DNA from 3 places in the Paenibacillus sp. FSL M7-0656 genome. Region 3 is predicted to be linked to each of the others. Evidence: a T-box and tRNA genes for the amino acid it is inferred to sense, from the RefSeq annotation. Region 3 holds a T-box; the other regions hold tRNA genes.
What was found. A T-box is a leader RNA that pairs with one kind of tRNA and senses whether it is charged. The one in region 3 lies ahead of tyrS (tyrosine--tRNA ligase), so its partner is inferred to be a tRNA-Tyr.

Region 1 (3,248 bases), 3.7 Mb from region 3:
CTCCAGGAAGCAATAAAACCGGAATTCGGTTCACTGTTGCAGTAGCTGCCGCCGTAATCATATTCAAAGCACCAGGTCCAATGGATGTAGTACATGCATAGATCTGTCTACGGTTCTTCTGCTTGGCATAAGCCGCTGCCGTATGCACCATGCCTTGTTCGTTCTTGCCTTGCATATACGTCAGGCTTCCCGGACTGCGCTCCAGCGCTTCTCCAATGCCTGTTACATTGCCATGTCCAAAAATACCGATGATTCCCTTCACAAACTTGGTTTCCACCCCGTCAACCGAGATATATTGCTGATCCAGGTATCGAAGCAGTGCCTGAGCCATCGTTAGTCGAATTGTATTCATGAATTGATCGCCGTCCTTTCCTTTACGGGTTAAGCGCTTAATCTACGTTAAGTTTAAGCGCCTTACCCCTAAAGGTTAAGCGCTTAATTGATATGGTATTACAGGTTAATGATTTACGCAAGCTATTTTTGTAAGCGTTTTTATAAATTGTGATAAAGAAAAGATATTCTTGTGTTCGAACATGTGTTAGACCTTCTCTATTCGTACACTTAAAAAATGACTAAGAACAGACTTAAAAAAGGGGGAAATATATCGTGAGGATGGGATACATGTTGGTACATGCTAATCAGCCATATAGTCCGTGATCTTTGCATACAATTATGATCAATATGCCTGTGAATGCAAAAAAAGAAAGAGACGGTGAGTACCATCTCTTTCTTTTCAATATTTAAGCGGGTGATGGGAATCGAACCCACGCTATTAGCTTGGAAGGCTAAAGTTCTACCATTGAACTACACCCGCATAACAAACAATCGGGATGACACGATTTGAACATGCGACCCCCTGGTCCCAAACCAGGTGCTCTACCAAGCTGAGCTACATCCCGTTATCTATACCGGCGAGAGGACTCGAACCTCCACGGTTTCCCACTCGATTTTGAGTCGAGCGCGTCTGCCATTCCGCCACGCCGGCAAAATATGAAGTTATAATGGCGCGCCCTGAGAGATTCGAACTCCCGGCCTTTTGATTCGTAGTCAAACGCTCTATCCAGCTGAGCTAAGGGCGCAAAATATTGGAGCGGAAGACGGGAATCGAACCCGCGACCCTCGCCTTGGCAAGGCGATGCTCTACCGCTGAGCCACTTCCGCAAATAAAGGATGCGCGTGGAGGGACTTGAACCCCCACGTCAAAGACGCTAGATCCTAAGTCTAGTGCGTCTGCCAATTCCGCCACACGCGCATATAATGGTGAGTCATGAAGGGCTCGAACCTTCGACACCCTGATTAAAAGTCAGGTGCTCTACCAACTGAGCTAATGACTCATAGAAAAACTGGTGGAGGATGATGGATTCGAACCACCGAACCCGTACGGGAGCAGATTTACAGTCTGATGCGTTTGGCCGCTTCGCTAATCCTCCAGGATTACATGGTGCCGGCGAGAGGACTTGAACCCCCAACCTACTGATTACAAGTCAGTTGCTCTACCAGTTGAGCTACACCGGCGTATTACATGGTGTTATAAATGGTGGCTCGGGACGGAATCGAACCGCCGACACGAGGATTTTCAGTCCTCTGCTCTACCGACTGAGCTACCGAGCCTTACTACATTAAAAAAATGGCGGAACCGACGGGATTCGAACCCGCGATCTCCTGCGTGACAGGCAGGCATGTTAGGCCAACTACACCACGGTTCCAGATCACTTTCTCAAAGGAAAGTATAATTGCGGGGGCAGGATTTGAACCTGCGGCCTTCGGGTTATGAGCCCGACGAGCTACCGGGCTGCTCCACCCCGCGTCGTTATAAAGTTTATATGGTGGAGGCTGAGGGGATCGAACCCCCGACCCTCTGCTTGTAAGGCAGATGCTCTCCCAGCTGAGCTAAGCCTCCATAATATGACCCGTAGGGGATTCGAACCCCTGTTACCTCCGTGAAAGGGAGGTGTCTTAACCCCTTGACCAACGGGCCTTACTGGCTCCCCGAACAGGGCTCGAACCTGTGACAACTCGATTAACAGTCGAGTGCTCTACCAACTGAGCTATCAGGGAATGGTGGAGCCAAGCGGGATCGAACCGCTGACCTCCTGCTTGCAAGGCAGGCGCTCTCCCAGCTGAGCTATGGCCCCATACACTGTGTATTTCTTGTTGTGGTCTTGCTATGGGCCCTGGTGGACTCGAACCACCGGCCTCACCCTTATCAGAGGTGCGCTCTAACCAACTGAGCTAAGGGCCCTAATATATATCCCTTATTCCTTGGCAAGGGGGGCAAAAAAAATACCCCAAAGGGAAATCGCTTGGCGGCGTCCTACTCTCCCAGGACCCTGCGGTCCAAGTACCATCGGCGCTAGAGGGCTTAACGGTCGTGTTCGGGATGGGTACGTGTGGAACCCCTCCGCCATCGCCACCAAACGCGTAGCTTAGCTTACATTCAGAGATCATTCTCTGAAAACTAGATTCGAAACGAAACATGCGATTTACAACTTGCTATTGGATAAGCCCTCGACCGATTAGTACTGGTCAGCTCCATGCATTGCTGCACTTCCACCCCCAGCCTATCTACCTCGTCGTCTTCAAGGGGTCTTACATACTGGGAAATCTCATCTTGAGGGGGGCTTCACGCTTAGATGCTTTCAGCGTTTATCCCGTCCGTACATAGCTACCCAGCGGTGCTCCTGGCGGAACAACTGGTACACCAGCGGTACGTCCATCCCGGTCCTCTCGTACTAAGGACAGCTCCTCTCAAATTTCCTACGCCCACGACAGATAGGGACCGAACTGTCTCACGACGTTCTGAACCCAGCTCGCGTACCGCTTTAATGGGCGAACAGCCCAACCCTTGGGACCTACTTCAGCCCCAGGATGCGATGAGCCGACATCGAGGTGCCAAACCTCCCCGTCGATGTGGACTCTTGGGGGAGATAAGCCTGTTATCCCCAGGGTAGCTTTTATCCGTTGAGCGATGGCCCTTCCATGCGGTACCACCGGATCACTAAGCCCGACTTTCGTCCCTGCTCGACTTGTAGGTCTCGCAGTCAAGCTCCCTTATGCCTTTGCACTCTTCGAATGATTTCCAACCATTCTGAGGGAACCTTTGGGCGCCTCCGTTACTCTTTAGGAGGCGACCGCCCCAGTCAAACTGCCCACCTGACACTGTCCCCGCACCGGATTACGGTACCAGGTTAGAACCTAGATACGATCAGGGTGGTATCCCAACGTTGCCTCCACGCAAGCTGGCGCTC
Region 2 (3,248 bases), 5.2 Mb from region 3:
GAATCACCCCCGGCCAGTATCGGGAACGTAAGCAGAAAGCAGAAGTATCGAACATCTCTAAATAAACGAGGGTCTGGTTCAAAGCGGTTGATGAATTAGTGGCTTAAAAAAGAGGGAGCACATAACCGGCTCCCTTAAATTACAACTTTACTTCTACAAGCTTAACTTCATATGTTTCAACCGTTCATCTTTTGGCACAGCGTTGTGATGCTTCCTAGTGTCATCTTAGACGTTAGACTACATTGTCTCCGTCTCAATTCCTGATTATCATTACACGTGCCACGCTTATGTGATTTATCGCTTATCCTTAGTGCGAACTGTTTTCATATTGGGCTGTTCAAGTTGAATTAGAATTTTACCAAATCTTCCTCCACGTGAGAAGGTCACCGTACTATCCTTGTACGTATCCCTAATGTACTTCTCAGCCAGTCTGAGAGAATCTTCATCCGATGGTAACTCATACGTATTAAGCCATTCTGGCAGCTGCTCGATAATCTCTTCCACCGGTACTTCAAATGAATTAACTTCTCTCGTAATAATCATCGTATAAGAATAACCCCTCAAATACAGCAACTGTTGGATATACCCCATATCACCGGCCTTGTATGAAGAAGTTACCCCCAGTACATCCTTAAGTTCATCCATTAGTGTGTGTTCCTTCTGTCCCGCCATAGTACTTATATACACATACTTCCGGGCACAATTGATCGCTTGCTCAATCGTTTCCCAATCCGACATCGCTGGACACATGGATGCAAATGCAAAGTCATATTTCTTCTCCCAGCCTTTATCCTGAATAGAGATTTCCTCATATCGTTCGTTTACGATTTCGATTTTGGATTCCAGAGCTGGAGGTATCGTCTCTTTCATAAGGGAGACAAGCAACTCAGAAGGCTCAACTGCCGTCACACTTGCCCCCTTTTCCGCAAAAGGAATGGTAAATATGCCTGAGGCTGCTCCAATGTCCAAAATGGATAATCCTATGAATTCCACACCCTGGTTTTCAATCCAGCCCATAATGCGTTCAGAACGCTGCTTTCCTTCTTCAGTGAACGACTGTGCATGATAATCCCTGGCCCATCGCTCAAATGCTTCTTCTGTATTAGAGGGGACGCTTTTCTTCTTATATTTTGAACTTCTCGGACGATTCTTCCATGCCTCTTCCCATACAGAAAGATCAAATAACAGATCGGTATCCGATACATTTTTTCCATTAGTCACTCTACTTCACTCCTTCACATTAAAGACTTTACTTATCTACAATATACTGAATATAATCATACGTCAATCTTTATTAACATCCATCTTCTCTTACTCTAGATTTTCTTACTGCACATAAATCGTTTCATATAAAATAAAAATAGCCCTACACATTGCATAAGCAACATGTAGGGTTATTCAATATACCGGCGAGAGGACTCGAACCTCCACGGTTTCCCACTCGATTTTGAGTCGAGCGCGTCTGCCATTCCGCCACGCCGGCATATGCTGGAGGCGCCACCCAGATTCGAACTGGGGATAAAGCTTTTGCAGAGCTGTGCCTTACCACTTGGCTATGGCGCCATATTTTGGAGCGGACGACGGGAATCGAACCCGCGACCCTCGCCTTGGCAAGGCGATGCTCTACCGCTGAGCCACGTCCGCATAATGGCTGGGGATATAGGATTTGAACCTATGCATGACGGAGTCAAAGTCCGTTGCCTTACCGCTTGGCTAATCCCCAATAAAAAATAAAAAAACAAAGGGGCGATCGAGGGGAATTGAACCCCCGAATGCCGGATCCACAAACCGGTGCGTTAACCACTTCGCCACGACCGCCATAAAAGGTTAATTTCTAAAAAGTTAATTGGCAGGGGCAGCAGGAATTGAACCCACACCAACGGTTTTGGAGACCGTTGTTCTACCTTTAAACTATGCCCCTAAAAACTGGTGGAGGATGATGGATTCGAACCACCGAACCCGTACGGGAGCAGATTTACAGTCTGATGCGTTTGGCCACTTCGCTAATCCTCCAGGATTACATGGTGCCGGCGAGAGGACTTGAACCCCCAACCTACTGATTACAAGTCAGTTGCTCTACCAGTTGAGCTACACCGGCATATTAAATTATTTTAAAAATGGTGGCTCGGGACGGAATCGAACCGCCGACACGAGGATTTTCAGTCCTCTGCTCTACCGACTGAGCTACCGAGCCATAATAAAGTCTAATCTTAATTCCTTACACTTTATATAGGGCATCAGTGCCATACAGCAGATGTAGTGAACAGTTTGCCTCATGTAAAGATTAAATGGCGGAACCGACGGGATTCGAACCCGCGATCTCCTGCGTGACAGGCAGGCATGTTAGGCCAACTACACCACGGTTCCAGATCACTTTCTCAAAGGAAAGTATAATTGCGGGGGCAGGATTTGAACCTGCGGCCTTCGGGTTATGAGCCCGACGAGCTACCGGGCTGCTCCACCCCGCGTCGTTATAAAGTTTATATGGTGGAGGCTGAGGGGATCGAACCCCCGACCCTCTGCTTGTAAGGCAGATGCTCTCCCAGCTGAGCTAAGCCTCCGAACAACACATTTATGATCATACCATAATCTTGTTGTAAAAATCAACTTCTTTTTTTGAAGTTATTATGACCCGTAGGGGATTCGAACCCCTGTTACCTCCGTGAAAGGGAGGTGTCTTAACCCCTTGACCAACGGGCCTTAATATTATGGCGGAGAGAGAGGGATTCGAACCCTCGAGACGCTTGTGACGCCTACACGATTTCCAATCGTGCTCCTTCGGCCAGCTCGGACACCTCTCCATATGGCTCCCCGAACAGGGCTCGAACCTGTGACAACTCGATTAACAGTCGAGTGCTCTACCAACTGAGCTATCAGGGAATATGCTTCAGAGATCGTTCTCTGAAAACTAGATTCGAAACGAAACACGCGAATGACAACTTGCTATTGGATAAGCCCTCGACCGATTAGTACTGGTCAGCTCCATGCATTGCTGCACTTCCACCCCCAGCCTATCTACCTCGTCGTCTTCAAGGGGTCTTACATACTGGGAAATCTCATCTTGAGGGGGGCTTCACGCTTAGATGCTTTCAGCGTTTATCCCGTCCGTACATAGCTACCCAGCGGTGCTCCTGGCGGAACAACTGGTACACCAGCGGTACGTCCATCCCGGTCCTCTCGTACTAAGGACAGCTCCTCTCAAATTTCCTACGCCCACGACAGATAGGGACCGAACTGTCTCACGACGT
Region 3 (3,248 bases):
TCTTTTTGTTTCTGTATTTGTAGCTTTATTTGTGTGTCTATTATAGTCTCTATACGTCTCTGTGTTACGTTCTAATTCTTGGAAACTACGATTGTAGTTTAACCAGGCTGTAGTTCTTCTTACCTTTACGAATAATGATGAATTTACCGCCGATGGCATGCTCTGCCGAGACTGTGAATTCAAGCTCCGTGATTTTCTCACCGTTCATGGAGATCGCGCCTTTAGTGACATCCTCACGCGCCTGGCGTTTGGATGGCTCCAACCCCAGATCTACGAGCCAGTCGACGATATTTTTCGCTTCGCCGTCCGTTTCGAATGTTGGCATTTCCTTGAAACCCTGCTCGATTTCATCTGCTGTTAGGGAACGGATATCACCACTGAACAGCGCCGCTGTAATACGTTTAGCCTGTTCGAGCATTTCTTCGCCGTGAACGAATTTTGTCATTTCTTCCGCGAGTGCTTTCTGTGCTTCACGTCTGTGCGGCTCTGTCTCTACCTTTTCAGCCAAAGCTTCGATTTGTTCTTTGCTGAGGAAAGTAAAGTATTTCAAGTATTTAATGACATCACGGTCATCTGTATTCGCCCAGAACTGGTAGAACTCAAATGGTGTTGTTTTGTTCGGGTCAAGCCAGATTGCGCCGCCAGCTGTTTTACCGAATTTCGTACCGTCTGATTTGAGCATGAGTGGAATGGTCAGACCGTAAGCCTTCGCTTCAGATCCTTCTTTTTTACGAATCAGATCGAGACCACTTGTGATGTTACCCCATTGATCCGAACCACCGATTTGAAGCTGTACATCTTCGTTCTGGAACAGGTGCAGGTAGTCAAGTGATTGAAGGATCTGGTAGGAAAACTCGGTGAACGAGATTCCGCCTTCCAGTCTGCTCGCAACCACATCCTTAGCCAACATTGTGTTAAGGTTAAAGTTTTTGCCGTAGTCACGCAAGAATTCAATCACATTAATTTTGTGTGTCCAATCGTAGTTGTTCACCATGCGAACCTGATTATCACCGTCTGTTACAAACAACTTCTTCATCTGCGCTGTCAGTGCATCCACATTCTCCTGCACTTGCTCCATCGTTTGCAAAGAACGCTCTGCCTGCCGACCACTTGGATCACCAATCGTTCCTGTAGCTCCACCTATCAAAATAACCGGACGGTGTCCTGCCAGTTGAAAACGTTTCAGCATCATGAATGGAATGAGATGTCCGATATGCATGCTGTCCCCCGTAGGGTCAACGCCGCAGTACAATGAGATTGATTTGGTTTCAGTCAACTCACGCAGTCCCTCTGCATCTGTCTGCTGGTTAATGGCGTCACGCCACTGTAGTTCATCAATAATATTCATCATGTGTATAACCCCTTTTCTATCCTCAAGATTCAGTCATGATCAACGTTAAATTACGAAATTACACGCTGGAACGGCTTTTTTGGACACAAAAAAATCGCCTCCTTGTCTTCATTAAGACACAGGGACGATTATCATAACCGTGGTACCACCCAAATTGCATGGACAACACGTGACCTTAACACGTTATCCATACCACTTTTGGCAATATATCGTTTGCCCATCCGCTTGGCATTACCCAAGTACTCCAGAGTGTAATTCGCAGCCCTTGTATGTATCAGGTTCCATCAACCCCTGACTTTCTGTAACAGGGACAAAGCCGCTACTGCGCTCTATCAACGTGATTCATGTATTCAATTTATAGCAAGTATAGCCGAACGTTTCAGTCATTGCAAGACCAAGTATTAATCTTCGAACAGAACAACGGATGCATAGTTGAAACCAGATTATATAATCATCATGTTCAATTTTCCGTGATAATAACCATAGGCTTTCTCCGCGATCTGATCCTCATTGTTCCAAAACTTCTGATCCAGCGCATCTAACTGCTGCTCTTGTTCCTTTGTCAGGAATTTAGGAATATCCCACAGTTCAGTAAGCCTTTCATCCTCTTTCAGATGCTCAATGCAGCCGTATGCTGACGTTATAATCTCCACGACTTGAGTCGCACCAATGATATGTAATGCCCGCAACGCGTAACGGTATACCTCTTCCCCCCAGTTACAGAAAAACTGTATAAAACCGCCATTAAAGACATCCGCCTCTAATAGCCATAAAGCAGCAATGTCCTGCTCGTTCGAAGTCAACGATGCCCAGCCCTGTTCAGATTCATTCTTTTTTTCGACAAATAGCACAGCATAGTCATACCATACATCATTAATATCTTGCTCGCTCATGTAACACACCTCACTTTTCTTTATGCCATGCCCTCTAACTCCTGACGTTTACCCGTCTGATGCCAATGTAAATACGGATCACCGATCTGCTGGAAGGCTTCCTGAACACTCCTGTTCAGGTCCTTCATCACTTCATTTGTATAGTTCAAATGCGTCTCTTTATTATCCACGCCATGTCTTTCCAACAACCCTACATGCGTCGCGGTGAAAATAATATCCTCCAGCAACCAATAGATGACTTCATCCGGCTGTTTCACCCGTTTCTCCAATGAGACGAGACCACGTTCGTATATTCGAACGATATACGCATCTTCTCCAGTCTCTACATAAGGCACCCCATCCCATTTAAAATTCTCAAACAAGCGGTTAACATAGTTCTGCATCTGTTCCCTAGGGAAAGATGCACGCTCTAAAAGCTGTAAAAGGATGTCTGCCAATTGTTGTTTGCTTAACATGTTGGACATGAATGCACCTGCCTCTATAAAGTAACATCGATGACAGAATGAAAAAATGAAAAAGCTGCCCAAGGCAGCCTCTTCATATTTATTCCTACTGTTCAATCAGGTCCCACAAAAAGTCTGATACGAAGTATTGCACTGTGCTGGTAGTTCGGCATATTCAGCCTGCTCAGGTGAGTGCGCGAACGGGTCTGAAAGAACTGCCAAAAGCTTCTCCATCACGCTAAGGTCTCCGTGATTCTCCGCTTGCTCAAGGGCTTCCTCGACCCGATGATTTCGGGGAATGACGGCTGGATTGCTTGTTCTCATCAACTGTCGAGAGACTTCCTTCTCCTCTTGCTGTCTGTCCAATCTTGCTTGCCACCGCTCATGCCATTCAGCAAATTCTGTCGTGCCAAACAAAGCTGTCCCTTCCATTGTATCAAAGGTCAAAGCCAGGAACGTATTGGTGTAATCTGCACTATGCTTCTCCATAAGTTCAAGAAGCTCCTTGATCAGCGCTTCATCTTCGGCCTCTTCATCCAACAAGCCCAGTTTGGCACGCAT

Region 1: it encodes a tRNA-Tyr, which carries the amino acid that the T-box ahead of tyrS (tyrosine--tRNA ligase) is inferred to sense. The anticodon was not compared.
Region 2: it encodes a tRNA-Tyr, which carries the amino acid that the T-box ahead of tyrS (tyrosine--tRNA ligase) is inferred to sense. The anticodon was not compared.

Annotation. Positions count from the first base shown of each region.
Region 1 is NZ_JBBOOT010000001.1:3,889,026-3,892,273, forward strand. It holds gene iolD (3D-(3,5/4)-trihydroxycyclohexane-1,2-dione acylhydrolase (decyclizing)) at 1-352, opposite strand, end outside; tRNA gene MHI01_RS17215 (tRNA-Gly) at 744-814, opposite strand; tRNA gene MHI01_RS17220 (tRNA-Pro) at 826-899, opposite strand; tRNA gene MHI01_RS17225 (tRNA-Leu) at 907-985, opposite strand; tRNA gene MHI01_RS17230 (tRNA-Arg) at 1,003-1,079, opposite strand; tRNA gene MHI01_RS17235 (tRNA-Gly) at 1,087-1,161, opposite strand; tRNA gene MHI01_RS17240 (tRNA-Leu) at 1,172-1,252, opposite strand; tRNA gene MHI01_RS17245 (tRNA-Lys) at 1,259-1,334, opposite strand; tRNA gene MHI01_RS17250 (tRNA-Tyr) at 1,345-1,430, opposite strand; tRNA gene MHI01_RS17255 (tRNA-Thr) at 1,440-1,515, opposite strand; tRNA gene MHI01_RS17260 (tRNA-Phe) at 1,536-1,611, opposite strand; tRNA gene MHI01_RS17265 (tRNA-Asp) at 1,629-1,706, opposite strand; tRNA gene MHI01_RS17270 (tRNA-Met) at 1,734-1,807, opposite strand; tRNA gene MHI01_RS17275 (tRNA-Val) at 1,825-1,900, opposite strand; tRNA gene MHI01_RS17280 (tRNA-Glu) at 1,907-1,978, opposite strand; tRNA gene MHI01_RS17285 (tRNA-Asn) at 1,983-2,058, opposite strand; tRNA gene MHI01_RS17290 (tRNA-Ala) at 2,060-2,135, opposite strand; tRNA gene MHI01_RS17295 (tRNA-Ile) at 2,169-2,242, opposite strand; rRNA gene rrf (5S ribosomal RNA) at 2,302-2,418, opposite strand; rRNA gene MHI01_RS17305 (23S ribosomal RNA) at 2,497-3,248, opposite strand, start outside.
Region 2 is NZ_JBBOOT010000001.1:5,397,712-5,400,959, reverse strand. It holds gene MHI01_RS23765 (helix-turn-helix domain-containing protein) at 1-65, shown strand, start outside; gene MHI01_RS23760 (class I SAM-dependent methyltransferase) at 295-1,221, opposite strand; tRNA gene MHI01_RS23755 (tRNA-Leu) at 1,405-1,483, opposite strand; tRNA gene MHI01_RS23750 (tRNA-Cys) at 1,490-1,563, opposite strand; tRNA gene MHI01_RS23745 (tRNA-Gly) at 1,570-1,644, opposite strand; tRNA gene MHI01_RS23740 (tRNA-Gln) at 1,649-1,723, opposite strand; tRNA gene MHI01_RS23735 (tRNA-His) at 1,746-1,818, opposite strand; tRNA gene MHI01_RS23730 (tRNA-Trp) at 1,848-1,921, opposite strand; tRNA gene MHI01_RS23725 (tRNA-Tyr) at 1,928-2,013, opposite strand; tRNA gene MHI01_RS23720 (tRNA-Thr) at 2,023-2,098, opposite strand; tRNA gene MHI01_RS23715 (tRNA-Phe) at 2,119-2,194, opposite strand; tRNA gene MHI01_RS23710 (tRNA-Asp) at 2,290-2,367, opposite strand; tRNA gene MHI01_RS23705 (tRNA-Met) at 2,395-2,468, opposite strand; tRNA gene MHI01_RS23700 (tRNA-Val) at 2,486-2,561, opposite strand; tRNA gene MHI01_RS23695 (tRNA-Glu) at 2,629-2,700, opposite strand; tRNA gene MHI01_RS23690 (tRNA-Ser) at 2,710-2,801, opposite strand; tRNA gene MHI01_RS23685 (tRNA-Asn) at 2,805-2,880, opposite strand; rRNA gene MHI01_RS23680 (23S ribosomal RNA) at 2,947-3,248, opposite strand, start outside.
Region 3 is NZ_JBBOOT010000001.1:160,688-163,935, reverse strand. It holds gene tyrS (tyrosine--tRNA ligase) at 86-1,348, opposite strand; T-box leader at 1,469-1,696, opposite strand; gene MHI01_RS00650 (DMP19 family protein) at 1,795-2,244, opposite strand; gene MHI01_RS00645 (Imm63 family immunity protein) at 2,265-2,708, opposite strand; gene MHI01_RS00640 (protein adenylyltransferase SelO) at 2,805-3,248, opposite strand, start outside.